DNA from 4 places in the Paenibacillus sp. FSL R10-2796 genome. Region 2 is predicted to be linked to each of the others. Evidence: riboswitches for the same ligand, from Rfam matches in the RefSeq annotation. Region 2 holds a riboswitch; each other region holds the start of a gene.

What was found. Region 2 has a riboswitch for thiamine pyrophosphate ahead of NST58_RS13990 (ABC transporter ATP-binding protein). Riboswitches for the same ligand answer to the same signal wherever they lie in the genome.
Region 1: another riboswitch for thiamine pyrophosphate. It lies ahead of thiC (phosphomethylpyrimidine synthase ThiC); the one in region 2 lies ahead of NST58_RS13990 (ABC transporter ATP-binding protein).
Region 3: another riboswitch for thiamine pyrophosphate. It lies ahead of NST58_RS02585 (ABC transporter substrate-binding protein); the one in region 2 lies ahead of NST58_RS13990 (ABC transporter ATP-binding protein).
Region 4: another riboswitch for thiamine pyrophosphate. It lies ahead of NST58_RS10360 (thiamine phosphate synthase); the one in region 2 lies ahead of NST58_RS13990 (ABC transporter ATP-binding protein).

Annotation. Positions count from the first base shown of each region.
Region 1 covers NZ_CP150178.1:6,502,657-6,510,499, forward strand. Annotated here, with positions in the region: gene NST58_RS28970 (alpha-amylase family glycosyl hydrolase) at 1-999, opposite strand, end outside; gene NST58_RS28975 (phosphotransferase) at 1,253-2,239, opposite strand; gene thiC (phosphomethylpyrimidine synthase ThiC) at 2,325-4,067, opposite strand; TPP riboswitch at 4,170-4,279, opposite strand; gene NST58_RS28985 (beta-galactosidase) at 4,351-6,402, opposite strand; gene NST58_RS28990 (AraC family transcriptional regulator) at 6,573-7,406, shown strand; gene NST58_RS28995 (hypothetical protein) at 7,462-7,843, opposite strand, start outside.
Region 2 covers NZ_CP150178.1:3,088,887-3,096,729, forward strand. Annotated here, with positions in the region: gene thiM (hydroxyethylthiazole kinase) at 1-75, opposite strand, end outside; gene NST58_RS13980 (ABC transporter substrate-binding protein) at 117-1,154, opposite strand; gene NST58_RS13985 (ABC transporter permease) at 1,151-1,927, opposite strand; gene NST58_RS13990 (ABC transporter ATP-binding protein) at 1,908-2,603, opposite strand; TPP riboswitch at 2,802-2,905, opposite strand; gene NST58_RS13995 (amino acid ABC transporter substrate-binding protein) at 3,128-3,964, shown strand; gene NST58_RS14000 (amino acid ABC transporter permease) at 4,018-4,686, shown strand; gene NST58_RS14005 (amino acid ABC transporter ATP-binding protein) at 4,700-5,452, shown strand; gene NST58_RS14010 (S-layer homology domain-containing protein) at 5,548-6,204, opposite strand; gene NST58_RS14015 (transcriptional repressor) at 6,523-7,002, shown strand; gene NST58_RS14020 (TIGR00266 family protein) at 7,076-7,756, opposite strand.
Region 3 covers NZ_CP150178.1:538,256-546,098, reverse strand. Annotated here, with positions in the region: gene NST58_RS02605 (response regulator transcription factor) at 1-182, opposite strand, end outside; gene NST58_RS02600 (pyridoxamine 5'-phosphate oxidase family protein) at 302-721, opposite strand; gene NST58_RS02595 (MFS transporter) at 882-2,102, shown strand; gene NST58_RS02590 (hypothetical protein) at 2,175-3,626, shown strand; TPP riboswitch at 3,785-3,895, shown strand; gene NST58_RS02585 (ABC transporter substrate-binding protein) at 4,057-5,106, shown strand; gene NST58_RS02580 (MTH1187 family thiamine-binding protein) at 5,297-5,590, shown strand; gene NST58_RS02575 (ABC transporter permease) at 5,587-6,348, shown strand; gene NST58_RS02570 (ABC transporter ATP-binding protein) at 6,383-7,216, shown strand; gene NST58_RS02565 (hypothetical protein) at 7,448-7,843, shown strand, end outside.
Region 4 covers NZ_CP150178.1:2,329,781-2,337,623, forward strand. Annotated here, with positions in the region: gene NST58_RS10345 (AraC family transcriptional regulator) at 1-288, opposite strand, end outside; gene NST58_RS10350 (GDSL-type esterase/lipase family protein) at 483-2,594, shown strand; gene NST58_RS10355 (SDR family oxidoreductase) at 2,832-3,704, shown strand; TPP riboswitch at 3,792-3,893, shown strand; gene NST58_RS10360 (thiamine phosphate synthase) at 4,007-4,612, shown strand; gene thiS (sulfur carrier protein ThiS) at 4,651-4,854, shown strand; gene NST58_RS10370 (thiazole synthase) at 4,910-5,677, shown strand; gene thiH (2-iminoacetate synthase ThiH) at 5,711-6,826, shown strand; gene yfbR (5'-deoxynucleotidase) at 6,910-7,515, opposite strand; gene NST58_RS10385 (fumarate hydratase) at 7,618-7,843, shown strand, end outside.

The sequences.
Region 1 (7,843 bases), 3.4 Mb from region 2:
CGGATTCAGATTCCAGTAATGGATGCGGATCGCTGCATTCCAGCTTGCTGGTTTCTTAAAGTGAACGGTTAGCCCCGCTGAAGTAGGTGTAGGTGTTGGCGTCACTGTTGGCGTTGGTGTAGGAGTTACGGTAGGTGTTGGCGTTGGTGTAGGAGTTACGGTAGGTGTTGGCGTTGGTGTGGGTGTTATGGTAGGTGTTGGCGTCACTGTTGGGGTAGGAGTTACCGTAGGTGTTGGTGTCACTGTTGGGTTAGGAGTTATCGTTGGTGTTGGTGTAGCTCCGGCCGAAAGGGTCACATAGTCGATATTAATATTCCCGCTATCATCCGAGTCATATTTATAAGCAAGCGTGTTATTTCCTGCCTGTAAAGAGAGTGTTTCTGTTTGGTCTGCCCATGTATCCCAGTTGGTCAGGTTGGCTAATGTTGTCTGTGTAACCTTTATTCCATTGACATAAATGGACACTTTTTTAGCACTGCCGGATGCATTAGCATAGTGAAGCGTGGCATTATAGGACCCTGCTGCGGAAGCCTGGACGTTAAAAGTGGTGGCTGCTCCTGTAGTTGTATATCCATCAACAAAACCAGTGCCCGAATATCCAGTGTGATTCGTATTTACTTTTGCACCACCAGATAGGGATGCACTCTCTGCTTCGTATTTTCCGGCGACCGGAATAACAACCGTCCAGTTCTTCCCGCCGTTATTGTCCCAACTATCCGTTGGAGCCGTGATGTGATAACAATAAATTAGGGTGGCGCCTTCCTGAACATTGAGGTTGGCGATGAACGTGGTTCCATTTTTGGTCATCACCGTGTCCGTAGTATTAGCCCAGTTATTCGTAGTCCAATGTAAGGTCACAGCTGCCGCTGTAGGATTGGTATAGGTGACTGTATGATCCGTATTGCTGGCCGATGCTCCACCCGATAAACCAAATAAACTAAAAATGAGTGAAAAAATAATTAACCACGAAATATAACGCCTGGATTGTTTGGATACCAAGTAAATAACCTCCTCATAATTTTAAGTGCAGCTTACGATTTTAAGCCTATCGTGATGTGCAAACGTTTGCAAAAATGAGAAAAAAAGAAATACTTAATAGTTTTAATCTCCTCCTTCAATGATTAATAAGGAAAAAACTCATTGTATGCGTTTACAAACGGTTCAATATCTGATGAATTTTCCTTGTTAAGATTATAAGCGCCAAACTTTTGCTGGTCAATGCATCTTTTAGGCTATAATTCAATCGTTTTCACTATAAGTTCCCTAAGATAGCAGGTAAATTGTTCAGGTTCTTAGCCAGCCAATTCATTTCTTTTGCAAAACGTTTTGGAGGTACACTATGTTTGTCCATCGCGGCATTAATCCACCACGGGCTTTCCATATACCACAACAACTGCAATGATTTTGTTAAATCCCCTTGCTCCACCGTTCGTTCCTCACGATATCCGTCAATAAATGCTGAAGCTAGTGCTCCATCTAAATCTTCATCTAAAGCACATGACATCACTGCTCGCGCTACATCAAGCTGCGGATAATCATATTTGAACCGATCAAAATCTAGAATTGCAGACAATTGGCTATCTTGAAATAAAAGATTATCAACCCATAAATCACGATGTGCCCATCCAGCTACAAGTCCTTCGAATATTTCCGGATCTATTTCTTCAGTCGCTCTCAGTTGTATCTCTAGGTCAGTGATGAGTGAAGTTTTGCCCATTTCCTTTGATTGTTGTAGGAGTACATTCCAATGTTCTAAACGTTCCTCAGGGCTTTGGGGAATAAATTGTGGGGTTCTTTTCAAACTAAGGGTCCCATCATTTAATAAACGATGCATTTTACCTGTGGCACGACCCAAATCAAACATTTGAAGGATGTTAATTTTGCCCGGCTCTATGACACGCCCTTCACAATATTCCATAACCATAAACGTCTCTCCCATATCTGATTCCAGTAAAACTTTATGGTTATAAGCCAACAATCCGGGACATGGGAGTCCCTGTAGATACAATCTTTTCTGTTGAGAAAAGGCGAAGCTCAGTTCTTCTGGATTATACAATTTATATCTTTTTTTGTTGTATTGTTTAAGTAGAAATGGTCCTGATTCCGTTATGATTTTCCATTTAAGATTTAACCAGCCACGTTTTATTGGGGTAGCATGAAGGACTTTCAATCCAAAAAAATGATAGAAACTATTACTTAAATCCTCTAAAATGGCTTCCTCTGAACGAATCGCTTCCATTTCATCAACTCCTATCTATTCAAAGTATAAAAGAAGAAGCCGCCAATGACGACTTCTTTTAGATATTTCTTTTTAGCAGAAAAAGTTATCTATAAATGAGGCTCCCGCCTTGGAGAAACTCTTGCGCCTTCTCTTGCATTCCTGATTCAATTCTCGTCGTATTACGGATATTATGAGAGATCTTCATACTGCAAAATTTCGGCCCGCACATGGAACAAAAATGAGCTGTTTTAGCGCCTTCCGCAGGCAATGTCTCATCATGATATTCTAGCGCTCGCTCAGGATCTAACGATAAATGAAATTGATCACGCCAACGAAATTCAAAACGGGCTTTCGAAAGAGCATTATCCCGGTCTTGTGCTCCTTTATGCCCTTTCGCCAAATCTGCGGCATGAGCCGCTATTTTATAAGTAATGACCCCTACACGTACATCTTCCTTATTAGGCAGGCCAAGATGCTCCTTCGGAGTTACGTAACACAACATTGCTGTACCGAACCAACCAATCATCGCTGCACCTATAGCAGAGGTAATATGATCATAACCAGGCGCAATATCTGTAGTCAGTGGACCTAATGTATAAAAAGGGGCTTCGTTACAGGTTTCAATTTGCTTATCCATATTCTCTTTAATCAAGTGCATCGGCACATGTCCTGGACCCTCTACCATCACCTGTACATCATGACTCCAAGCTATAGCTGTTAATTCACCTAACGTCTCTAACTCGGCAAATTGTGCTTCATCATTCGCATCAGCAATCGAACCCGGACGTAATCCATCGCCTAGGGAAAAAGAAACATCGTACAGCTTCATGATTTCACATATCTCTTCAAAATGTGTATATAAAAAGTTCTCTTGATGATGCGCAAGACACCATGCCGCCATAATGGAACCACCTCTTGAAACAATGCCAGTCATACGTTGTGCCGTCAACGGGATATAACGAAGCAGAACCCCCGCATGAATGGTAAAATAATCAACCCCTTGCTCCGCTTGCTCAATGAGCGTATCACGGTACACTTCCCACGTTAAATCTTCCGCTTTCCCATTCACTTTTTCCAACGCTTGATAGATAGGCACCGTGCCAATAGGAACAGGAGAATTACGGATGATCCACTCGCGTGTCGTATGGATGTTTTTACCTGTGGAGAGATCCATTATATTATCTGCACCCCAGCGGGTGGCCCATCTCATCTTCTCTACCTCTTCCTCTATGGATGAGGATACTGCGGAATTTCCTATATTGGCATTGATCTTCACTAAAAAATTGCGTCCAATAATCATCGGTTCACTCTCTGGATGATTGATATTCGATGGGATGATGGCGCGGCCGCGGGCTACTTCATCTCTTACAAATTCCAGTGCCACATTCTCACGAATCGCAACGTATTCCATTTCCGAAGTAATAATCCCTTTGCGTGCATAATGCATTTGAGAGACATTAAGCCCCTTTTTCGCTCGCAAAGGTTTTCTATGGAGCGCTGGAAACACTTCCGCCACAGCTTTTCCCGTTGCATTCCCGTTATCTTCAGGCTTCACGGTTCTTCCTTCGTACGCTTCCGCATCCCCTCGTTCCTCAATCCAGCTTAGACGATTGGGCTCTAACCCCTGACGAATATCAGTATGAATATTAGCATCCGTGTAAGCCCCGCTTGTGTCATAGACATGAATTGGGGCATTCTCCTCTTCGCCGTCTATGCCCGCAGTTGGACTAAGTGAGATCTCCCGCATAGGCACCTGTATATCAGGCCGTGAACCCTTTACATACACTTTTTGACTTGCTGGAAAAGCTGATAGATTGATTGGATCGTTGTTCAATTCGCTTGTCATCTCAATTCCTCCTATAAGGTGATTTGATCAAGCGGAGACGGTCTACTCCCCACACATAGAAAAGGCCACATCTGTATAAGATGCGGCCTTAGAGTAGACAAATAGAAATAAAGCTCCATTTCCTCCGCTGGCATTATCCAGATCAGGTTTGACGGTCGATAGTTATAACTATCCTCTCAGCCTGGTCCCACCAAGCTCCCGTGACTATATAATTGCTACTTCAAAGTATAACCGAAAAGAGAGAATTATCCAAATCTACTCAAATGTGAGATCAATGTATACGTTAGTTTAACACCAATACCCCAAATCCTTCCAGAAGCACCTCGCCCGACAATGTTGTGCTGCTCAGTAAATCTGTTTTGGTCTCACGAAGATGGATCGTGACAGGAGTCTCACTATAATTAAGCAAAAAAGCATAACTGGAAGAAGCTCCGGTACGGACTTGCAGCTCTACCTCTTCTGGGAGCTCCAGCCAATCTGCTGGCGATTGTAGATCAATTAAATTTATGATCTCAGCCGCTGCCTGTTCATTAAATACGGCTCCGTAATACCAAACCTCACCCTTGCCGCGACGATTTCTAGTTACCGCCGGTTTTCCCGCATAATAATCAGAGGCGTAAACCGCCATCACTTCAACCGAAGCTTCCTCTATTTTGAGAATATCATTAAAGTCATCTGCTCCTGTAACGACTTCGGTCACGCCCGACCAGCTAATTGTTGTTGGCTGACGACTGCCCTTAACCATTGTGAATTCTTCAACTGTGATCCCGCATAGATCCTTAGCAGCACCTGGGAAAGGACGCATATAACATTGACCGCGCTCATCCTTATAGCCAGTTCTACAGCCGAAGATCAGTTTGCCGCCTTGCTGAACATATTCATCCAGCAGTGCTGTTGTCTCATCTGTCATAATCGCTGGGTGAGGATAGATAAGCACGTCGTACCTTGCAAGCTCCTCCAGCGTTGTTTTTTTGCGTAAATAGAGTACGTCATTCGGGATATGCTTCCGCTGAAGCGCCTTGTACCACTCCTTATTGCTCTTCCACATAAACGGGCCATGCCAAACATCGTATTCTCCATCCCACTCATTGTCATAATCACGAACAATAGCAATGTTAGCCTGATTACGAGTACCGACAAACGCATGACCTGCTGCTGCCAGCTCCTGACCGATCTGCCCCGCTTCCCGCACTCTTCGGTTAGGCTGATTATGATAGTCATTGATTCCATGCCAATAAATTTCATTGCCCATCGTAGCTGTCCGCCAGCGGAAATATAACACCATATCTGCTCCATGAGCGATCGACTGATAAGTCCATAACCGCATCTGCCCCGGCTTTGGAGAAGGCATATCCATCCGGTTCACCCAGCCACCCGGGCCCGACTGCTGCTCCATAATACAGAAATTCGGGGATATCGAACGAACAACAGATAACGACAGTCCCCAGCCTCTATCATTCAGCGGATTCCGCTCATTCGGGTCATAAAAAATAGTAGAGAACTGAGGATAGGAATCATAGCTGAAGAAATCCAACAGTTCATCCGTCATTTCATGGCTATCGAGATGCCCGAACAGACCGTTCGTGGTTACCCACTGCTTAGGGGCAAGTTTACGGATGATATCCGCTTGGTTTTTGGCAAAAGAAATTGTATTGTCCGAAATAAACCGTTTTTCATCCAATGCCTGATGAGGATTGGGTTGCTTCGGTACTGGAGTCGGACGTGGAAGATAGACCTGAGACCAGTCACTATAGCTTTGATTCCAAAAAACAGCTCCCCAAGCCTCGTTCAAATGCTCAAGTGTAACATATTTCTGCTGTAGCCATTCCCGGAAAGCCTTATGGTCACTCTCCGAATAAAATTCACTGATCTCACAGTTGAGCTCATTATCAATTTGCCAGCCAACTACACCCGGATGATTGCCGTAATGTTCAGCCATTTGTTCTGCAATACGTGCACACAGTTCCCGGTATTTAGGACTGCTGTAATTATAATGACGGCGCATGCCATGCTGAAGTGTAACACCTTCGTAGGTTACATTTAAAACTTCGGGATACTTATCAGTCAACCAAGCTGGAGGCGTCGCCGTCGGAGTACCAAGTACAACCTGAAGACCATATTTATGTGCTAGATCAATCGCCCGATCAAAGAGCCCGAACTGAAACTGCCCTTCTGCCGGTTCAAAAATAGACCAAGCAAACTCCCCCATCCGAATGATCGTAAAGCCGAGTTCACGCATCCGGCGATAATCGTCCTCCCACATGTTTTCTGGCCAGTGCTCCGGATAATAACAGACGCCAAGCTCGAATTTTTCAGTTGCGACAGGTTTCTTCATCATTACCTCCAAAGTATTAAAAATATGCTTTCAATATTATATAATTCTATTGTAGTATCAATGATAAGAGGTCTTATATAACAAAATATTGTTATCATATAACAATCTTGCGTTCATTGCCTTAATCCAACTTGCGCTCTGTTGCGCTACAGAAATGGGTGCTGCCAAACATGAAGAAACAATGGTATTTGCCGACACCGGCTTTTTCAAAATATGTCTGTTATCCTGAATTTTTGGGACATTACACTCACTTTCCACAACATACAGAGAGAAGAAGCGAAGGGTTTCTGGGGAGTTATAACCTGCATTTGATCTTTGGTGGGGAGGGTTATGTATTCCATGAGGGCGAACGTATTCCGATGAGTAGAGGACGAGGTTTTCTGTACCCCAAAGGGGCTTATCAGCAATACGGCTCTGACCCAGGCGAGCCTTGGGATGTCCGCTGGGTTCATTTTAACACTGAAATTGTCCTTCCCTTATTAGAAGAAGTGGACCAGTCTCGTGCATACCTGTTCACTTTTGATTTGGATGCTAAGCTGGACGAACTATTCGAGGAAATGTATATACTAAGCGCTTCCTACGTGACCCGTAGCGAGCCAAGACTATCTGCTCTGCTGTATGAGCTTCTAGTAAAATTGCTGCAGAACTCCGAGCCGCTTCACGGCTCAGTACCGCACGAGGTTAGGCAGTCCATCCGCAGTGCTGCAGATATCATCCATGTCGAATGTGCCAGCCCTTGGTCTCTGGAATCGATGGCAAGATTGACCGGGTACAGCAGCTATCATTTTCTAAGGCTGTTCCGGGTGGTTATGGGTAAAACACCTAACCGTTATTTAACCGATTGTCGGCTGGCTAAAGCCAAGCTTTTACTGGTGTCCACAGGACTCTCCATTGCTCAGGTTGCGACTCAGTCCGGTTTTGCCCAGTCCAGCTATTTCATTAAAGTGTTCAGAAGGTTTGAAGGCATGTCTCCTGTGAAGTACCGGCAGGCTTTTGGGGCGTAGAGGATCTTCCTTCAGTCCGTAGAGATTCAATCTTAGTCTCTTGGATTTATCACCCTTAAAGATCATCCTTAAGAGAAATTCCACTCGCAATATCTAGACTTATTGTTTCGGAATGAAGCTCCCCTTCATTATCATTCCATGTAATAGATAAAGTGGTATTTTCATAATTTTGTCTATTTTTATTTAATTCGTCATATAAATATGGACCAGTTATAGACCCGATATCAGTGTTACTTAATATTGAAACGGGTCCATCCGTTGACCTAGCTTCATTTACAAGAACTGTTTCATCCTTATTATTATTGTTTTTTTCATTGACTTCATACTTATAATAGCTACTATTCACTAAAGCGCTTGGGTCTCCCTTGAACACTAACTTCCCATGTCCCCGTAAAATTTTATTAGATGAAATTATTATTTTGTAATCTAAAACATCC
Region 2 (7,843 bases):
GAAATTGGCTACTACAATATTAGTGATGTTGTGGATCAAGGGGTTGGATTCCCGTACTTTGGCTAAGTAACTCATCATAATTCCTCCTCAAGCTTGTATGAATAACCAACTAAACGTTACAGATTGATAAAAGCTTCCTGTGCTTTAATATCTTCTGGTAGAAGATCGTTGGTGGATAACCACTGCTGAACCTTTTCCCAAGATGTCGGGTCTTGATAACCAAAAGTTTGATCGCCTGCATTCATCAGCGGCAGTAGAATTTCAAGACTTTTTTTCTCAATCTCCTTGTCGAGCGGTGAAGTTGCATCTTCATGTGCAATCAGTAAATCCAGGGCTTGTTCAGGATTCTGCTCCACAAATTCCTGTCCTTTTGTTATGGCATTTAGAAATTTTTTAAAGTAGGCTTCAGAATTTTGCAATCCTTGTTCGCTGGCCACCAGCACAAGCTCATAATAGTCAGGTACTCCGTAATCCGTTGGATTAAGCGAGGTGACCGGATGTCCCTCTTTTTCAAGGATCAGTTGTTCATGGTTGATGAATCCGCCCATTATTGCGTCCACTTGTCCTGTAGAGATCGCAGGGATAAGGTCAAAACCTACATCAATCAGCTTGGCGGATGAAGGATCGCCTCCATCACTCTGGATCATTGTCCGAATCATCGCTTCATAGAGCGGAATGGAGGAATAGCCGATTTGTTTTCCCACGAGCTCTTTGGGACTATGAATACTGCCTGCTTGAGGAACCATCAGATGATTCAGTGGATGCCGCACGATTGCTGCAATCGAACGTACAGGGATTTTCTCTCCGCGTGCCATAAGCACCTGAGGCTGATAACTGAGCGCTAGATCAATTTGATTTGCTGCTACAAGCTTTAGGGCGTCATTGCTGTCCGCAGGCATTTTGATCTCGACATCCAAACCTTCCTCTTGGAAAAAACCTTGCTGTTGCGCAGCGTATAGAAAGGAATGAACGGCATTGGGATACCAATCAAGCATAATCGTCAGCTTGTGTGACTGTTTATTTTCGGAATTGGAGGAACCGGTTTGGGAGTTGTTATTTAGCTTGTCTGCCTTCCCGCAGCTGCTTAAGAGCAAAAGTGTGCATACTAGAAATACAGAAATAAGTCCTCGTTGTGGTGATTTTAAATGATTCATTGGTTAGATCCTCTTTTCTTTAAAAATAATTGTTCGAGTAAAGCTATCGCCAGAAAAAGCACAACACCAAGCGCGGACAGCAGAAATACAGCCGCGAACATTTCATCGCTCTGCATATTTCCGGCCATTCTGCGGCTGAAGTAACCGAGTCCTTTACTGCCGCCGAGCCATTCCCCGATAGTAGCTCCGATGACGCAGTATACTATGGACAGCTTTAAGCCAGAGAAAAAAGCAGGCAATGCCAGTGGAATTTGGGTTTTGACAAGCAGCTGCCAGCGGTTTGCACCAAATGTTAATAATAAGTCCTTGTAAGTCTGGCCACTTGTACGAAGTCCATCATATGTACTCACTACGACTGGAAAAAAAGCCGTCAAAAACACCACAGCCACTTTGCTCCACAGCGTATATCCGAACCACATAATAAAAATGGGGGATAGCGCAATTAATGGGACCGTCTGGCTAATGATAAGGAAGGGATAGATGGCCTTTTCTACGGGGCGAAACAGGAACATTCCAATGCCCAGCAATACACCAAAAATCACAGAAAGGACAAAACCCACCAGTATCTCCTGTAACGTCGCCAATAAATGCTGTCCAAATAATAATTGCCTGTGCTCGATCAATGCGATGCCAATAGATGAAGGTGCAGGGAGAATAAAGGCTGGAATCAAGTGAAGGCGAACAGCTGACTCCCAGATTACAAGAATGAGCAGTACCAGAAGAAGGAAGGGACCATAGTTGTCTAGATGTTTTTTAAAAGGTATAGGTTGCATGCAATCTTCGCTCCAACTCTGCCCGTAGTGCTATAAACCGGGGTTCATAGTTCATCTTATAATGTCTTGGTTTTGGTAGATCGACAACGATCTCCTGTAATTCGCTGTGCGCACCGCCAGATAATAAATAAATCCGGTCACTGAGCAATAGGGCTTCTTCCAGATCATGAGTGATGAGCATAATCGTCTGATTCAGTTCACCCCATAACTCCAACAGCCAACGGTGTATCTCACGTTTGGTCATGGCATCGAGAGCGCCAAAGGGCTCATCCAGCAGCATAAGACCACTTCCGCCTCCAGCCACTAAGGTGCGCAGAAATGCTACTCGCTGTTTCATACCTCCCGAAAGTTCATGGGGATAAGCCTTCTCTACATCTGTTAAGCCGAAGCGGGCCAACATTTCCCGAATCTGAGTGATCGTTTTCTGTTTACTAAATCTGGGCTTGATCTCCCAGGGCAAAAGGCAGTTATCGAGCACTGTTCTCCAAGGCAGCAATAAATCCTGCTGAGGCATATAAGCGATCTGACCTAAACGACTAGCGGTTGAGGGGAGCGTAGGGAGTTTTATTTTTCCATGAGTAGGTTCGAGTAAACCGGCAACCGTTTTGAAAAATGTGCTTTTCCCGCATCCGCTAGCACCTACTACGGAGACGAATTCCCCTTGCCTGATATCCATGGATAGATTTGCGAATACAGGGGGTTGTTCAGTTTCCGGAAAAGAGTAGGTTAGGCCTTGAATAGATAAAATGGTCGTGATGATCTAACCTCCTAATATTTTTGTGGAGCGCCTAAACAAATAAAGACCCATCCATTTCCAGAGGAAATGAATGGGTCAAAAAGTTCATTCTGCATAATAACACTTAACATGCTTGATGAAAATTCTGCTCCACTTCCCTCCGCTGGTATGATCCAGATCAGGTTCCAAGGGTCCGGAGCTTGAAGCTCCGTCTCAGTCGGCCGACTCCCCTAGTGAAATAACAGGTCCATATTAATTTGTTTATAAATATACCATATCTTTCTGAGAAGTAAAGAGAGAAAGAAGTGAAGGATTAATCCAAGATTGGGTAAGATATAAGTAGAAATCTAGTTAATATTACAATTCCGATGTATATAATCGGAAAAAAGTATTGACGATCATGTGATGGCAGTGTACTATTCAATTTACCGGAAAAAAACCGGATAGAGAGAGGGGATTTAATAATGAAAAAATGGAGTTTAACTATTATATTGGCGTTAACCGTGGTCCTTGTAGCGGCTTGCGGCAATAATTCGAATACCAATACGGCTGCTGAACCAACAGCTGGAACGAATGGTGGAGCAGCATCTTCAGCGCAAAACAGTTTGGAGGCTGTGAAGGCCAGCGGCAAATTGCGGATAGGTACAGAAGGGACTTATGCACCTTTTACTTATCATGACACTGCGGGGAAATTGACGGGTTTTGACGTGGAAATTGCCGAAGAAGTAGCCAAACGTTTAGGTGTTGAAGCTGAATTTTTTGAAACTCAGTGGGATGGTATTTTTGCTGGGATGGATGCGAAACGGTTTGATGTCATTTTTAATGAAGTTTCCATTAACGAAGATCGCAAAGTGAAATATGATTTCTCTGAACCCTATATTGTATCCAAGGCAGTATTGATCGTGAGCGAAAACAATGAGGATATTAAGACCTTTGCTGATCTAAAGGGTAAAAAAGCCGGACAATCCCTGACCAGTAACTTATCCGACATCGCTCGTGAGAACGGTGCTGAAATCGTAGCTACGGACGGTTTCAATCAAGCGATGGATCTGCTGACTTCGGGACGTATTGATGCAACTGTGAATGATGGCTTGTCTTATCTGGATCTGAAAAAACAAAAACCAGATGCAAAAATTAAAGTGGTTGATGAGATTCCTGAAGGCTCACAAAGTGCTGCGGTATTCCTGAAAGGCAATGATGAGCTGGTGAATGCGGTCAGTGATGCGATTAAAGAGATGAAAAGTGATGGAACGTACTTGAAAATTTCCGAGAAATACTTTGGAGCTGACGTTTCAAAATAATACAAGGCTAGCAAGGCTAATTAAGCCTAGAAGCTAAAAAGGATGTCTGAATAATGGATGACCGCAAAATACAAATTTTCTTAGATACACTGCTACCCCTGCTTAAAGCCGGGGTGGCTTTTACCATTCCGTTGGCTCTACTTTCCTTTGTGCTTGGATTGATTTTGGCGATCCTAACCGCGTTGGCACGTCTTTCACCGTGGGTAATTCCGAAGCTAATCGCCCGTTTTTATGTATGGGTCATTCGGGGAACCCCGTTGTTAGTGCAGCTATTTATTATATTTTATGGTTTGCCGGCTGTTGGTATTGTACTCGACCCTTTCATTGCCGCCACCATTGGATTTACCCTTAGCGTAGGGGCTTATTCATCGGAAATCGTACGCGCTGCTATCCTGTCGATACATAAAGGCCAGTGGGAAGCTGCCTTCTCAGTCGGGATGACTCGTGGGCAGGCTCTGCGCCGCGTAATTCTGCCACAAGCTGCACGCGTTTCTGTACCGCCGTTATCCAATTCTTTTATTAGCTTGGTCAAAGATACATCGCTTGCAGCGATCATCACCTATACGGAGATGTTTAGAACTGCTCAGCAGGTAGCCTCTACCACTTATGAGCCTCTGCTGGTATACTCCGAAGCAGGATTGTTTTATTTAGTGTTCTGTTCTGTGCTGTCGGCGCTGCAAAATTACTTGGAGAAACGACTCGATCGTTACTCTGCGACCTAAAGGAGAGATACTTGTGATTGAAATCATTAATTTGCATAAATCCTTCGGCGCACTCCAAGTGTTAAAGGGTATTGATCTGAAAATGGAGCATGGAAAGGTACTTGTCATTATTGGGCCATCCGGCTCCGGAAAGACTACACTGCTGCGCTGTTTTAATCTGTTGGAAATCCCGGATCAAGGCAGCCTGTCACTCGGGGATATCACCATCAATTTTACAGATCATAAGAAAATTCCTCAGAATTCCGTATTAGCTCTTCGGCAGAAAACAGGGATGGTCTTTCAATCGTATAATTTATTTCCGCATATGACTGCGCTAGGCAATGTGATGGAGGGACAGGTAACTGTCTTGAAACGAACCAAGGAAGAAGCGCGTAAGCGGGGCCTTCAACTGCTGGCTAAGGTGGGTTTGGCTGATAAAGCTGATAACTATCCACATCAGCTGTCAGGTGGACAGCAGCAGAGAGTGGCCATCGCCCGGGCTATGGCAGTAGATCCAGAAGTGCTGTTGTTTGATGAGCCCACTTCGGCGCTCGACCCCGAGCTGGTAGGGGAAGTGCTTAAGGTCATCAAACAATTAGCAGCAGAAGGTATGACTATGGTGATTGTGACCCACGAGATGAAATTTGCCGCCGATGTAGCGGACCGGATCATTTTGATGGATGGCGGTCATATCTTAGAGCAAGGAACTCCGCAAGAAGTGCTGGAGCATCCGAAGAATCCCCGGGCTCTGCAATTTCTGAATAGACTGAATGGTGAAGAAGAGTAGAAAGACAATATATATGAAAAAGCAGCTCGGGAATCATCCGGAGCTGCTTTTTCGTGTGTAGATTATTCAAATGAGAAGAGTAACTGAAATTTGGCTTATACTCCAGTTTTCAGGAACTCCAAAGCGTTGTAGAGCATAATCGCAGCTTCGGCACGGGTGAGTTCGCTTTTTGGATTAAACTTTCCGTTAGCGTCTAGAGTATTGATCTTGTATTTCAGGGAGCGCTGAATACTGCCTTGATATGCAGGGGTCAGTGACGCTTCATCAGCGATATCTACTGGAACGATATTGATCATCGGCAGATTACCTACGCCTTCGATCGCTTGCACTAGATAGTTAGTGAATTGCTCTTTGGTCATAATTAGGCTAGGATCAATGTCTTTTGGTAGCTTAACTTGATTGTAATAAGCATTGATAAAGGCTTCAGCGTACCAGGCTTTGTCTTTTACTTTTGTGAACAAGCCGCTGGCAACAGGAGCTTTGTTAAAGTCAATGGCTGCGAGGCTGAGCTGAAGACCGCCGGAGATAAACTGAATCCCTTGGGCTGTAGTTACCTTAGAGCCAGGGAGAAATTGAGATTCGCTGACACCTTTAATTAACCCTTGATTTTTTAAAGAAATGATTTTTTCTTTGCCGTTTATGTTATCAATATCCTTAAAGGTGTTCCCAGCTGCAAACATCTGACCACCCAAAGAAAAGGAGAAAATGGCTACGGTTGTGATTACTGCTAGTGTGCTTTTTTTCATGTTCATGTCTTTTCACCTCGTTGTATGGATAGGCTCCTTAGCCTTTGTCACTCCTTTAACGTTGTAAATTATGGAAAGGTTGCGGTCTAATCTGTATTATTTCACGAAAAAGTAGATTTTAATAGAAATATAGGCCAGATTGGGGTGTAGTACTTTGGATAAGTGGCATGAAATGATATAATGATGTCAGGCTCTTTTCATTCGTGGTTAATTTTGTTATGATTATATCGTAACGATTACTATTTATGGTTTGTCTTAACTGCATAAATAGGAGCGTCTCAGAGGGTACGGATGTTAAATCGTTCCGGGAAGGTAGGAGACCAAATGGATCAAATATCAAATATCAGTCAATTGTTTGCGGCGCAAAAATATAAATTAACGCCTCAGCGTGAAGCTATAGTGAACGTTCTGCTCGACAATGAGAAGGATCATTTAAGCGTAGAAGAAGTATATATGCTTGTTAAGAACAGCTATCCACATCTGGGCCTGGCAACGGTATACCGTACACTTGAGCTTTTATGTGAGCTACACATTGTAGAGAAGATGAACTTCGGAGACGGAGTTGCCCGTTACGATTTGCGCGGGAACGATCATTCGCATATGCATCATCATTTGATATGCAGCGTATGCGGTCGGTTGGAGGAAATTAAGGACGACTGGCTTGTGGAGCTGGAGAGAAGAGTGGAACGTGAATATGGCTTTAACGTCACGGATCACCGCCTTGATTTCAAGGGTACTTATGGAACATGTAAACGTACTGGCTGCAAAAAAGCAAAAGCAGAAGCAGATAAAGCAGTCTCGTAAGATTGCTTTCTAACCTAAAGACACAGGCTTTCTCTAAGCCTGTGTCTTTTTTGATTACTGCGTTCTAGGAAGTCTAGCTTCGAGTAGGTACAAAGGATTTGATCCACGTTCCGAAACTGCCAGGGTTACGGCTCTGAACGAGAATTACACCTTCTCCACGGAAGCGGCAGACAAGTGCTTCACCACTGGTTATGCTGTTAAGCCAGCCAGAGGCTGCCTTTTCCACCTTGTAGTCCATATAGTCTGGCCATGCTACGAGGTGTCCGTTATCGATAATCATTTCTTCACCAGGTCCTAAATTTATTGCATGGATAGCACCGAAGGAAGACAGGAACACCGTTCCTCTGCCACTGATTTCTACAATGAAGAAGCCTTCACCGGAGAAGAGCCCTCTGGTTAAATTCTGCATTTTGGTATTTACTTGAATGCCTTCAGTTCCGGCGAGAAATCCGTCTTTTTGAACTAACAGTTTATACGATCCGTCTAATTCTATCGCCTGAATATCGCCGAGTGAGCCAGGTGACAGCAATACCTCACTTTGACCACGGGTCGCTCTAAGTTCTTGAAAGAAGAATTTCTCACCGCTCAGCATTCTCCCGAGACCGCGCATTAAACCACCATCCACGGTTCCTTTTAATTCTACGTTAGGTGACATCGCGACCATTGCGCCCATTTCAGCCTTTACGCTTTCACCGGGATTTAGTTGGACCTTTAACATAGCAAAAGCACCTTCATACAAAACCTGGTAATTCATCCTTTAAACCTCCGCATCTATTTAGATAAGATAGAATACTAGCTTTGCTCTAAGTGTAACGGAATTCTTGCTTCGCTCATAGTCTGG
Region 3 (7,843 bases), 2.6 Mb from region 2:
GTAAACCCGTCCAGACCTGGTAGCATAACATCGAGAATAGCCAGTTGGCAGGCGCCGGCTTCTTCCATTGCTCCTTCGCCGCTCCGTAACCAGCGGACACTATATCCTCTTTCGCTTAAATCAGCAGACACTACACTGCCAATTTCACGATCATCTTCAATATATAACAGAGTAACGCTCATGTAGCTTTAGCTCCTCCCCGATATGAATACCTAAAAAGTTGAAGTCATTATAACACATCAAACAGCCCTCCTACCCCATATGGGATAGGAGGGCTGTTTGATCAATTCAAAGCTATAGCTTACGGCTGCCATACTCCATGCTCTTTATTGCTGCCTACATACTCAATACGTGTTGGAGTAAGCTCCAAAATTACATAATTAGGATCATCAGGTCCTGTAAACCATGGCTCCAGCTCTTTATTCCATACCTTGGAGCGCAAGCCTTCATCCTTAGAGACGGTAGCAGTTGCTTCAATCTCCAGCACATCTTTGCTTCCGCCTGCCTCATAGCCAAGCAGTACAAAAGCATTCGGATTATCGGATAACTCCTCCACTTTATGAGTTTTGCGATTTGTAGCCAAATAAATTCTCAAACCCTCATGGAAAATGGCCATATAACGTACTTTCGGCTTATTTCCTTCTTCGATCGTACCAAAGGAACCGAACTTGTTGTCATCCAATGCCTTAATAATGAGTTGCTCCAGTTGTTTGTTATCCATTACGTAAATCTCTCCCTTCAAGCATGTAAACAAAAGTTTATATATCCAAGCTCACCGTTTGGATTTATCATAACAATGGTGCTTATTATAATGTACCCTTCAGGTTCACATTGAATCCGACCTTACCTCATAAACTACTTCAAGATAAGGAGCTTACTTCGTGAAAAAACTGATTTGGATCGGCTGTCTTTCCTACTTCGTTATCGGTCTGGCACATGTTGTGCTGGGATCTATTCTGCCCGTTCTACTGCAACATTATGATCAAAATTATAGTGCTGGCGGTGAATTAATCTTTAGTCAATTCGCTGGTTTTTTAGCAGGTGTGTTGGTCTCTCCCCTGCTTAATCGCCGCTTCGGAAAACGTGGAGGCATCCTCATTGCCACCAGTCTTCTACTAGTTGCAGAAATTGCCTACGCCTTTCTACCGCCTTGGGGCTGGATGTATGTTATCGCTGTTGCCGCAGGTTTTGGTTTCGGGATGATCGAAGCTGTTATCGGCACCATTATTATTGGTGCTGTAACCGAAGGAACTGCTATTGCAATGAGCCGGCTTGAAGTGCTATTCGGGATAGGCGCACTCGTGATGCCGCTTATCGCCAGTCCGCTCATTGCTGCCGGAGCGTGGAGATTGGCCTTTCTAATCGTCGCTGCCTTCTCCTTAATTTCTCTTATCCTCTGGACAAGAGGGCATTTCGGTAATCTACAACGAATGCTGGATGAACGCGCCTCTGTCCAAGGAGCAGACAATTCGCAATCCTCAAGCTCACGTTCTAACAAAAAATTTCCGTATAAAGGTAAGCAATGGATTCTGTTAGGGATCTTCATCGTTTTCTTTTTTCTTTATGTAGGCACAGAGATGAGTTTAGTCAACTTTATGCCGGCTATCTTTATTGCCAAGCTAGGGATGACGGAGTCTGCCGCAGCACTGACAGTCACTTTCTTTTGGCTGGCGATGTCTACAGGAAGATTGTTTGCGGGTGTAATTGCCGAAAAAATATCTTATCGCGTGTACATTCTCAGCAGCTGTTTACTAACCTTGTTACTGCTGACACTCTTTCCGTTCACTGACAATCGAATGGCTGCTTTCATTGTAATTCTGCTGCTGGGGCTGTTTATGTCCGGTATTTTCTCCATTGCTTTAGTCTACTCCAGCAAAATGCTGCCTAGCACCGAAGAGTCAACACCCAGCATTATGATTGCTTCCGGAGGTGTTGGCGGTGCTTTGCTACCTCTGTTTATGGGCTGGTCTATGGACCATTTAGAAGTGGCACAAACAGCCGGATTACTTGCCGCTTTTGCCGCCTTCTTGTTTCTGCTAAGCATTGCCGCATGGAGGTTCCAATCTATGCAAGCGGTGAAAGGAAAGAGTTCCCGTATTTAGAACAGTATCAACGTTATCCTTTTAGGGTAATGTGATCTATAAGCATATTCTGAGCACAAGGATGGACGATGAATGAATGAGTCTTCAACTGAGCCTTTGTTACATACTGCGCTCATGCAGTTTATATTTCCCTTTTCTATAAAAAAGGGCGATTCTAAGCAGCTTATCCAGCAATTACAGGACGACGGCTTCACACGTTTTTTTCTGGATAATAAAGAGCTTGAAGCTGCCTACTACGGAGATGGCTACTGTGTTTCCCATGAACGAATGGAGCGCACCTATTTACCGTTTGCTGCACATGTCCTTTTTCCACGCAGGAAGGATGCCGACTCGTTTCGCCGTTTTTCCAGAGTAAATAATCTCGACTGCATTCTGGAGATTCCGCAGCAATCTATATTTTTCAAAATTCTCTCGACGGATATATTCATATGTCCTTTTCAGCTTGGATTCGTGACGATACGTGTCCAGCTGGAGGGGGATTCAATTCCCTTTAGTATTGCCCTAGAATTCGCAGATCGTTTCCGTGCGCTAGAGAATACCTTCATACAGGATGATTACACTTATATTCATTGCGGGGAACAGACCTATGAGATGGTAGAGGATTTTGTCTTCCGAAATTTGGTGGATGGACTGGAGCCATATCTGGATCAATCGGATATCAATGGGGCTTATTTCGAGACCCTTCCTTTTTTCGTAGATGAAAGAATGCAGGTGCAAGCTTTTTACGGCTTTCAGAATGAAGAAAGCTCTGATGAGATTAGTGTAAATCTACGCTATCGCGCCTCACAGCTTGATGGAATTAATCTGAACGGAAAGCCCTATGCCAGTGCCAGCGATCCAGCGTATATTGCAAACTATTGTCATGAGCATTCCTATAATCGCTGGGGTCCAGACACATATTATATGATGAATGAGCAAACCTTTTGCTGCATGACCCGCGCTGAACAGGAGATTGCTGTTAGTCTAGCCAACCAGATGTACGGGCAATATTATTACGGATTTTTACTCAATATTTTCCACAAAATCGTTCTGCTAAAGCTCGCCAATATGCACTCCCGACTTCGGATTAATCATGATTATGAGGAAATAGACAATCTAATCTACTCCATCAATAAGTTCTCGGCTAAGTTCTACTTCTTGGAGTTGATTTCCCAGTCGCAGGGCCGGGAGATATTTCTTCAGCTGCGTAAAGTATACGGAAACGATGCTTTGTTCGAGGAAGTGAAAGAAACCTTAAATGACCTGTTTCAGTATCAGGATAAGTTTCAATCCAAGCGACGGGATAATCTGCTGATGATTCTCACTGTATTTACGGTAGTAAGCGGGATTTACGGCATGAATCAGGTCATTGACGATCTGGATGGAAAGATTCAATGGAGTAAAATGATTGGTTATTCTCCCTTTGAATTTCTTGCCCTCTTCGTGATCATGAGCGGGATTCTGATCAGCGTTGTCCTCACGCTAGGGGCGCTGGTTAGTGAGCTTAAACGGCGTCACCGCAAGAAATATAAAGATCTAGACTAGCAAAAAAGAAACTACTGGATTGGAAAAATTCAGGAGTGCACTACTAGACATTCCGAGTACAGCCGTCTATAATACACCGTATGCGAGAAATATAAGATATAAAGTATGGGTACAAAACTTATGCTTACTTATATTGCACATAGAAATACCCGTTAACTTCATAGAACCAGGGGTGCTGGAATTGGCCGGCTGAGATTGTATCCCACAAGATACTGACCCTTATACCTGATCTGGATAATGCCAGCGTAGGAATCGCCAATTGGTTCTGGTCCCTGTGACCTTAACTAACCTTGCGCCAAGCCAGCGTCCCGATCACTCGGGGCGCTTTTTTTGTAAGATCACTAAAAGATGTAGAAAAACGTACATACTACACTTTACGGTTCATGTTGTGAAGACGGGATTCTTGTAACCTTAAAGGAGAGAAGAAGACATGCACCTCAAAAAAGCACTTACGTTGTGCCTCACCTGTGTACTCATTCTTGCCATTGCCGGATGCGGCAGCAACAATGGGAATACAGCCGGAAACAAAGCAAATGCTACTGATCCAACTGCTGCGGCTGGGACGGATGCTCCAAAAGAGCTCACCAAAGTTAAAGTCGCACTCGACTGGACACCGAACACAAATCATACCGGTCTATACGTAGCTAAGGATCTTGGTTACTACGCTGAAGAAGGTCTGGACGTCGAGATCGTTCAGCCAGGCGCAGCGGGTTCTGATACTATGGTTACTTCTGGCGAAGCCGCATTTGGCATCAGCGCCCAAGAAGGATTAACACTAGCCCGTCTACAAGGCGTACCCCTTGTCTCGATAGCAGCTATTATTCAGCATAATACGTCGGGATTCGTTGCTCCAGTAGATCGCAATATTAAATCACCAAAGGATTTCGAAGGTAAAACCTACGGAGGCTGGGGCTCACCGGCGGAAGAAGCAGCCATGAAAGCTATCATGGATCCTGAAGGTGGCGATGTGAAAAAGGTGAAGCTGATCAGTATCGGTGAAGCTGATTATTTTACCGCCGTCAAACGTGACATTGATTTCGCCTGGATTTTCTACGCTTGGACTGGTGTTGAGGCTGAGTTGCGTGGCGAGCCATTGGATATGCTGTACTTAAAGGATTATGCGCCGCAGCTCGATTATTACACGCCTGTGCTGACGACGAGTGAGAAGCAAATTGCAGATCATCCTGATCTGGTGAAGGCCTTCATGAAAGCCACATCAAAAGGTTATCAATATGCCATAGATCATCCGGAAGAGGCTGCCGGTATGTTATCGAAGGCCGTTCCTGACCTGGACGCCGACCTTGTCCTAGCTAGCCAAAAATGGCTTAGCCCAAAATACAAGGACGATGCTGCCCGCTGGGGCGAGCAAAAAACCGAGGTCTGGCAGAATTATGGCGACTGGATGTACGATCTGAAGTTGCTGGATAAACCGCTGGATGCTGCTAGTGCATTCAGTAATGATTTTTTACCGGCGGAGTAGAGAGCGGACTTCAGAACCAAGAAGGTTGGACGTTACTTGAGGAAGGAGGAACGGAGCGTAGTGATGTGCTACGTGAGTACCGGACTTCCCAAGTTCGTTCAAGATTCGATGTCGAGTTTGCTTCCTGAGTTACTTCGTTATCAAAGTTGGCTTTTTGAACTTACCTTATAAAATGAGAGGATTGATTATTGTGGCTAACACCCTACTAAGCATTCAAGTAATTCCAAAAACTCCGAACAATGAGGATTCCATCCCATACGTAGATAAAGCGATTGAGGTCATTCAGAAATCCGGTGTTAAACATCAAGTGAATCCGCTGGAAACCACAATGGAAGGTGAGCTTAGCGAGCTGCTGGAGGTTGTGCGTCAGATGCAGGAGGCGTTGATCGAAGCAGGCAGTCCAAGCGTAATTTCGCAGATCAAAATCGCTCATAATCCTAACGGAATCAGCATGGATAAATTGACGGAGAAATATCGGCCGTGAGATCGACCTGGAAGCTAATATGGCCGCCCCTTGTGGCGGTCGTCTTCTTTTTAACCGTATGGCAGCTATCTGTATCTGTATTTCATATTGAATCCTGGATTCTGCCGAGTCCTGCTGATATTGCCCGTGAATCCACCAGTAACGCTTCTGGTCTTTGGGCACATACGATGGCTACGCTGCGGCTCACTTTAATTGGTTTTCCCATTGGTACGGGGGTAGGCCTGATCGTTGCTTTGCTTTTGCATCTTTTGCCTTGGGCTAGACGGGCTTTTTATCCACTTATTATTCTGAGTCAAAATGTTCCCTCCATCGCGCTCGGACCCCTGCTCATTATCTGGTTCGGCTTTGGTCTTTTGCCCAAAATCGTGCTGATTACACTAGTATGTTTCTTCCCGGTAGCTGTCGCTGCGATGGGCGGTCTGGCCCAAAGTGATCAGGTCATGATGAATTATATGAAAATGGCTGGCGCAAGCAAGTGGCAAATCTTCACCAAGCTGGAGCTGCCCTCTTCTATCCCGGCACTATTTTCCGGCGTAAAAATATCTGCTACTTATGCGGTTATGGGCGCCGTGGTCGCTGAATGGATTGGCGCGGATAAAGGTATTGGCTATTATATGCTTCTGCAGAAATCCGCATATCGTACGGATCGGATGTTTGTTGCTATTGTTATTATTGTACTTTTAAGTCTTGTACTCTTTGCTATTATTGCATTGCTGGAAAAATGGCTGGTTCGCTGGAAGCCGCGCCGTAACTCATAGAAAGGAAGATGCCTGTATGTCTCAAGCGACGCAAATGCAACACAGAACAACAGAAGTCATAAGCTCTCCTGAAGCTCATACCGTGGCACCCGCCCTTGAAGTGAGCGGCATCTCCAAATCTTTTTCCCATCGTCGCCGTGAGACGAACGTTCTGAATAATGTCTCTCTCAAGGTAGAGCAACAAGAATTCGTTTCGATCGTTGGTCCTTCCGGCTGCGGAAAAAGCACCTTATTCCATATGATTGGCGGCCTTGTGAAACCCGATGCAGGCACGATCCGCATGAACGGTAAGGTCGTTACAGGTCAACGCGGTGAAATTAGTTATATGCCGCAGCAGCCTGCGCTTTTTCCTTGGCGTACGATTGAGGATAATGTGCTGCTTGCTGGGGAGATCAAGGGCGCACTGCGGGAGGGAGCCCGCGAGGAAGCGCGCCAGTGGCTTGCCAAGGTTGGGTTAAGCGGTTTCGAACATGCTTATCCGCATATGTTGTCTGGCGGGATGCAGCAGCGTGCAGCTTTTCTCAGAGCATTGCTCGCTCCCCAGGAGCTAATGTTGCTGGATGAACCTTTCAGCGCACTCGATGCACTAACTCGCAGTGAAATGCAGCGCTGGCTGCTTGAGCTGTGGGAAGAGAATCGCCGCTCTGTGCTGTTCATCACTCACAACATCGAAGAAGCGTTGCTGCTCTCTAATCGTATCTATGTATTTTCCGGTCGCCCCGGCTCCATTCTGCATACAGTCGATGTGCCGTTTCCGCGGCCACGCCGTGATGAGATTACGGACTCTCCCGAGTTCCTTAAGCTCAAACGCCAGTTGTCACAGTGGATGCGAGAGGAACAAGCTAAAAATAGGCAGCCGCTAGCTTAATCGCTAAGCACTGTAAACTGATATCGCTGGTATAGCGGTGTCAGTTTTTTTATTTTGCAGCGATAAACTCCAACCCTATTTTCAATTAACGCGGATGTATCTGCTCAATTAAACAAATTTCACTCATCATAGTAGGGATCACATTAAATGTGTGGCGAAAACCGCCCCCCTGTTGGTAATAGATAGTAACCGGGCGGGTTTGGGACATTCTGCGGGATTTATACCGCTGATTTGCTGCTTCAGGCCGGATTCGGCTCAGTCTACGGGATTTATACCGTTGATTTGCTTCGTCGGGCCGGATTTGGCTCATTCTGCGGGATTTATACCGTTGATTTGCTTCGTCGGGCCGGATTTGGCTCATTCTGCGGGATTTATACCGTTGATTTGCTTCGTCGGGCCGGGTTGGGGACATTCTGCGGGATTTATACCGTTGATTTGCTTCGTCGGGCCGGGTTGGGGACATTCTACGGGATTTATACCGTTGATTCACTTCGTCGGGCCGGATTTGGCTCATTCTGCGGGATTTATACCGCTGATTTGCTTCGGTGGGCCGGATTTGGCTCATTCTGCGGGATTTATACCGTTGATTTGCTTCGTCGGGCCGGGTTGGGGACATTCTACGGGATT
Region 4 (7,843 bases), 760 kb from region 2:
AAAGGAGAGGTAGATATAGTTGCTCAGGCCAGAATTAACTACATAATGACGTAAGCCAGGCGGAATAATTAACCAATCTCCTTTACCAAAGGCAATGGAACTTCCTTCTACATATTGATGGGAGTTGCCGTCGTAGCAATACAATAGTTCGAAGATTTTGTGATGATGATCAGGGTATGTCCACCCAGGTTCTGCTACACGATAATGAACACCGATCAGCTGCAGTGTACTTATAATGTTCGGAAAGCTGACTTTGTAAGCGATAGGAGTTCTCCTCCTTAGGATCAATAGGGATGTTCTTAATTATATCAAGGATACCTATACATATGACCATTTTGCAGTGTGAGCCGTTGATCATTCCATGGTTTTCGTTACAAAAGGTCAAAAAAAAGAATGAAATCATCATTTGAATCACTTTAGAGAACAGGGATAATGAAGGGACCTAGGGAAGTATTTCGAGAAACGGAAGGAAGTGTAATGAAGTGAGAAAGCTGTGTAGGAATATACTAATCTTATCTTCTTTACTTATGGCTTCATTGACTCTTACTCACGGTAAAACAGAGGCATCCCTATTAAAAGATGGGGCAGAGAGGCAACCTCCAACCCAAATTGCAAGCGTATACAAGTTTAATTTTACAAACCAAGTTAAAACAGGATATCAATCCGTTAGGTATGATCCTAATCGCGGTGCACAATTGTATGACTCATCTTTAGGTTATGGTTTTGTTCAAGAGACCAACGCTTTACCCGCCAGAGAAGTGCACACCGACTCAATTACATCCGATGGAACAGGTTTTTTCATCACAGAACCTATTTTTTTTGCTGAACCTAAATCTGAGAAAGATAATTATAACAACTACGGAATGGCGTTTCGAATGGATGCTCCCCCTGGAACCTACAACGTATATGTAAAAACGACTTCTGACGCAGAGGATGGGATCGTGTCAGTATCAGGAATGCAGACCAGCCGCTTGTTGAAAAGTGGACATTGGGACGCTGCAAAGCTTGTACCCGTCAAGCATACGGCTGTAGCCAAAGGGAAAGAGTGGACTTATACGTATGTAAACGGCCGTGACCATATAGATATTGAGATCGAACCGAACAAAGTGAACACAGCTGTGGGGATTGAGGAGATCATACTGGAACCGATTTTGACTCAGCATAGAGCGGCTGGAGCTCTTCCGAATTTATTTATACTTGGAGATTCTACTGTCAAGTCCTACACCTTCGACGAAGCACCAATGAGTGGTTGGGGCCAGATTATTGGCAGTATGTTTAATCAACATAAATTGAGTGTAACTAACTATTCCATGGGGGGACGCTCGTTTAAAAATGCCTATACAGAAGGTCGACTGAACGGCATTTTACTGAATGGCAGCATTGGGGATTATGTGTTTATTCAATTCGGACACAATGATGAGAGCGCAGATGAGTTCAGACGTTACGGCAGAGGTTCGACAGAAGCAATGTATGAAAATTACCTTAAAGAAGTCTATCTCCCTGCGATTCAAGCCCGGGGTATGATACCAGTACTGGTAACCCCAATGTCCAGAATTAAAGGGAATGCAAGTCCGGGATATATCTATGAAAATTCTTTTAAATCAAGAAAGTTTGTAGATATTCTTAAACGGGTCGCAGATGAATCTGGAGTTACACTTATTGACCTTAACTCGGAAAGTCTGAAATATTATAACGAGATCGGTGTAGAAGCAATAACAGCCCTCTTCATGTCTATTGAAGCCGGAGAAACGCCAGGCAAAACAAATGACGGAAGTTACGCTAACGGGCATCCTTCAAAGAAAGTCGATGGGACTCATTTTAAAGAAGCGCTCGCCAAACAATTTTCACGGATGATTGTCACGGAGCTTGTAGAGAAAGGTGCTACTGGCGATTCTACTGCTGCCTCCATTACTCCTTACCTTAAAGGGAACGTTAAGCATGCGGCACTAACAGGGAACTGGGGTAAGATTTTTCCGGAAATAACGAATGATACGACGACTGGGGAAGCTGCTTATTACCGTAATCAAATTGAAAAATTAATCCAGCTGGGAGTAATGGGCAAAGACCGTCAAGGGAATTTTAATCCGGATACGGAGATGACAGTTGCTGAATTCACACGCAGTATTTCTAAGTTAATGAAAGTGGAAAGATCTGATGTTGCCTATTATCCGAAAGGTAAGCTGTCACGTGAATCGATGGGTGCTATTCTCTATGATGTTTACCAAGTAAAGTTTGCTAATAAACCTAAGTACATGACTGATTATAACGGCACAGCAGTAGTGCCAGGAGATCCTGGCTATGATTCGAATTTGGAGCCAGGAGCTAGAGGTGCGATGTACTATCCTCTTGTATCCTGGACGCAGCTTGTTGATACAGCGGACATTTCTCCTTATTTAATTTCAAAAGTAAAAAGTGCATATGAATTAGGACTCTTTAGATCTGAAATGGGGATTGCCAGAGGCGAAATGGTCAATGGGACAGAACTAGAACCTAAAGCTATAGTGACCCGGGAGAAAGCGGCCAAAGCTCTGTACTTTATGTGGGTGCTGGAACATGAAGTGAATGCAGAAAATCATGTTTCTTCTCTAAAATAGTCAGGGTGAACAATTCAAGGCACAGCAGCGATGCTGTGTCTATTTGTATGCAGTGAATTCCTCTCCACTTACAGCAGTATATCTCTCACGGTTGTTTATATCTACTTTCATTGTGGTAAGTAAGATTCGTAAAGCGATTTAAGAAAATGACAAACCCAGCGTATAAACGTGCATAGTTGTGCCATCCTAAGACGATCAGTTAACTATCAATTTGCTTAACGAGAGGAGATAGGGAAGATGTCAGGCAACAATAAACAAGCTACAAAAACCTTACCCCCACAGGAGCAGCATCATCAGCCAGGGATTGAGAGTGAAATGACGCCGCTGCCCAAATACGAGCCGGCAAATTATAAAGCAGCAGGTAAACTGCAAGACAAGGCGGCGTTAATTACCGGTGGAGACAGCGGAATTGGGCGTGCAGTTGCTGTGCTTTTTGCTAAAGAAGGCGCTGATGTGGTCATTTCATATCTTAATGAACACTCAGATGCAGAGGAAACTAAACGTCAGGTCGAGCAGGAAGGCCGCAAATGTATCCTAATTCCAGGTGATATCGGTGACGAGAAATTCTGTAAGGATCTTATTAAACAGACGGTGGAGGGCTTAGGAAAGCTTGATATTCTCATCAATAACGCGGCAGAGCAACATCCGCAAGCTAAGATCGAGGATATTACTTCCGAGCAGCTTGAGCGTACTTTCCGTACGAATATATTTGCGATGTTCTATTTAACAAAAGCAGCTATGCCTCATTTAAAAGCAGGATCTACCATTATAAATACAACTTCAATTACCGCTTATCGCGGAAGCCCGCAGCTGCTGGACTATTCATCAACTAAAGGAGCTATTCTTAGCTTCACACGATCCTTGTCCACGAATCTGGCAGAGAAGGGCATACGGGTAAACGGTGTTGCACCAGGTCCAATCTGGACACCGCTGATTCCCTCTACCTTTGATGCAAAACAGGTTAGCGAGTTTGGAGGTACACAGCCTATGAAACGGCCTGGACAACCAGAAGAGCTGGCACCAGCCTATGTATATCTGGCCTCTGACGATTCCAGTTATGTGACTGGACAGGTTATTCATGTAAATGGTGGCGAGGTAGTAAACGGTTAGATCAGTACAGCTAATGTGAATAAATGGGTGTATTTCAATAAAAAAATATGTTACTATAAACCACGTTAGCATTTTAAAATTGTATATTTATGTCACTAGGGGTGCCGATTGGCTGAGACGGAATGGATTTCCGGACCCTTTGAACCTGATCTGGTTAAGACCAGCGTAGGGAAGTGGAGAACGAATTTCTGTTGTCGGGCTATTTGTAGTGCCGTCTATATACAGATTCTGACTGCCTTCCTTACGGGGGGCAGTTTTTTTGTTTTTTACTGACCTACAGGGAAGTGAGAGAGGAGATCGTGATGTTGCAAGCTGAGATCCATCTAATATCAGACGGCAAGCTACAGCTGAGACATTTTGTTGAACTAGCTGTCACGGTGCAGACATGGGTCGATTATATTCACCTGAGAGATAAGCAATGTCCTGCATGCGAACTGCTCGCTGCGGCACAGAAGCTGTTGGCTGCCGGTATGCCCGCTACCAAACTGATAATCAACGACCGGATCGATGTAGCCTTGGCAGCTGGTGCCGCGGGGGTTCAGTTGGCTTGGCACAGTCTGAGTCCGGTTACAGCCCGGCGAATTGCACCTCAGCTTCGGCTGGGGAGATCGGTTCATTCTCCGGAAGAAGCGGCGAATGCCTCAGAGCAGGGAGCTGATTATTGCTTGTTTGGTCATGTATTTCCCTCGGATAGCAAGTTAGGGCTGCCCGCACGTGGGTTAGAGCTGCTTGCAGAAACGGTGAAGACCAGCTCTATTCCTGTAATTGCGATTGGCGGAATTAGCCCCGCTAATGCGGCGCAGATCATCAGGAAAGGTGCGGCAGGAGTTGCTGTGATGTCCGGTATTTGCGGAGCGGATGATCCTTATGAGGCCGCCAAAGCTATTCATAAGGCGGTTCATTCATAGCCTGGAGGTAACAGCATGGGCGAAGGGGGTGATTCAGAATGAAGCTGTTGATTAACGGGAAATCCGCAGAGTGTTCTGGTGGTATTCAAACTATAGCTGATTTGATCAGTCTTCCTGAGTGGTCGGGTCGTTTGATGATCATTGAGCTGAATGGAGAATTTGTCAGTAAGGAGAATTATGAAAGTACTGCTCTGAGCGAGGATGATCGTTTGGAACTGGTGCACTTTGTTGGTGGGGGTTGAGATGGAGCGGTATAGAATTTTGAGAAATTTATAAGAACCAAAGGGAGGTAATTTCATGCATGACCCGTTACATATTGGCGGCATCGAATTAACCAGTAGATTATTTATCGGAACCGGAAAATATAGCCGGAATACGTTGATCCCCGAAGTGATCGCAAGCTCTGGTTCTCAGGTGATTACTGTAGCGCTTCGCCGAGTGGACCCGCAAGGTGGAGCAGAAAATATCATGAACCACATTCCCGGCCACATGACTCTTCTGCCTAATACCTCAGGAGCGCGTTCAGCGGAAGAGGCAGTCCGTATTGCAAGATTAGCAAGAGCTGCGGGACTGGGGAACTGGGTCAAGATCGAAGTGATCAATGATCAGAAATACCTGCTTCCAGATAATCTGGAGACCATACGAGCTACAGAGATTTTAGCAGCGGAGGGTTTTGTAGTACTGCCTTATATGAGTCCGGACCTTTCGGCTGCTTTACGTCTGAGAGATGCCGGTGCTGCTGCTGTGATGCCGCTTGGTGCGCCGATCGGAACGAATCGCGGCCTGCGCACCAAGGAGCTTGTGCGTATTCTTATTCAAGAAGTGAATTTGCCGATTATTGTAGACGCCGGAATTGGCAAGCCCTCGGAAGCGGCGGAAGCAATGGAGATGGGGGCCGCTGCTGTTCTGCTTAATACGGCTATTGCAACGGCACGTAATCCGCTCGTCATGGCGGAAGCGTTCCGCGAGGCGATATCCGCTGGCCGCAAAGCTTATTTGGCAGGACTCGGTCCTGTAGAAGAAGTTGCTTTTGCTTCGTCACCGTTGACTGGATTTTTGAACTGAATTTGATAGGTCACGAAAGGAGGGAAGATTAGCATGAGCTTTTTTGACACACTGGCCCGCTTGGAGCAGTATCCTTATGAGCAGCTGTGGAAGGAGTTCCGGGAGGATGACGTTAAGCGGGCGCTTGGAAAAGACAAGCTGAACGAAAATGATTTGCTGGCATTGCTCTCTCCGGCAGCAACGCCGCTGCTAGAGGAGATGGCGTTGGCTGCACAGCGACTGACCCGTGCACATTTTGGTTATTCGATGCAGCTGTTCACACCGATGTATCTTGCGGATTTTTGTGTGAATCATTGTACCTACTGCAGCTTCAGCTCCATTTATGATTTTCCGCGCAAAAAGCTGTCCTTGGAGGAGGTTCGCAGGGAGGCTGAGAAGATTGCAGCTACAGGTCTGCGGCATATCCTCATTTTGACTGGTGAATCGCGCCGGGAGAATCCTGTCTCATATATTAAGGATTGCGTAGATGTACTCAGGGAATTTTTTTCCTCTGTCAGTATTGAGATAAATCCTCTATCAACTGCAGAATATAAAGAGCTTCTTCAAGCAGGGGTGGATGGATTAACACTGTACCAAGAGGTGTACCACCAGGAGACTTACAGAAAGCTGCATGTTAAAGGGCCTAAAAGAAACTACCGGAATCGCCTGGATGCACCTGAACGCGGCTGTCAGGCAGGTTTTCGTTCTGTGAATATTGGTACGTTGCTCGGGATGTATGATTGGCGGCAAGAGGCATTCCAAAGTGCCATGCATGCCCGTTATTTGCAGGATCGGTATCCAGATTGCGAGATCAGTCTGTCACCTCCACGGTTTCGGCCTTATTTAGGGGAATTTAACCCGGAGTGTGATGTTACCGACCGATCGCTAGTGCAGATTATTTTGGCATACCGGTTATTTTTACCCCGTTCGGGCATTACTTTATCTACAAGAGAGCCTGCCTCTCTACGCGATCATTTAATTCATCTAGGAATAACTAAGATGTCAGCCGGGGTCACTACTGAGGTGGGCGGTCACACTAATGCAGGGGGAACTCCGCAATTCGAAATATCCGATAGCCGTAGTGTGCAGGAGATTACGGAAATGCTATATACGAAGGGTTTGCAGCCCATTTTTAAAGACTGGGATATCCTGACCGAATCAACAACGTAACGCTTGTATTATCAATTATTAATCACTAAATGGACCCCTGCGAGATTCATGCGGAGGTCCATTTTTTATTGTATAGAGGGTGTTTAGTTTCCGGCAGAGAGCTCATCGAGAGACATTTCGAAACTCGGTGCCATATGAGTCAGAAAATAATCCACTTCCTGCAGGTCAAGCCCACGAAGTTTTGCTGCTGTCTGCTCCTTCGCGGCGGCGAATTCTCGGTTTCCTGCAGCAACTTCCCATACGCATTTCAAATAAGCATCCAGCCGATCAGCGGCTTTCACATAGCTGTGCAGCAGAATGTCCTCCGAATCGGGAGGGCTGTCTTCCGGTCGTATAAGCTGAGTGTAGATGCTTTTCAGCTCTGATGGAATCATTCCAGTTAAGCGATCAGCCGCAACTTTCTCCATTTCGCGGAAGCTGGTGAGCAAGCGAGGATTGTTGTATTTTACCGGCGTGGCGATGTCACCTGTGAACACTTCGCTGGCATCATGGAACAGAGCTAGGGTTGCTGCTCGTTCCGCGTTTAGTGAACGTCCAAAATGAACATTACCGATGGAACAGAGCATATGTGTGAGCAATGCAACATGAAAAGAATGCTCAGCGACGTTCTCCGGTGCGGTGCTGCGCATCAAGCTCCAGCGCTGAATATACTGAAGACGATATAGATAGGCAGAAAAATGGTAGCTCAATTTTAAAGTAACCCCTTTCATGCGGTGCTAGGTATGATATTATTATACTAATTGTATCAAACTTTAGATAACCTGGAACTGCCGAGAGGAGCTTGAATGAAGATGCAGCATTTTGAAGACAGTATTTATAACCTTATCGTAGAAACTTCCACGAATTTGCCGGGAGATGTACGCCGGGCAGTTGCAAAAGGTCGCGCGCTGGAAGACAGGGCTACCCGGTCCGGTCTTGCTTTAACCACGATTGCGCAAAATATCGGAATGGCTGAGCAGCAAGTGTCTCCGATCTGTCAGGATACGGGAATGCCTACATTTATCATTCACACCCCTG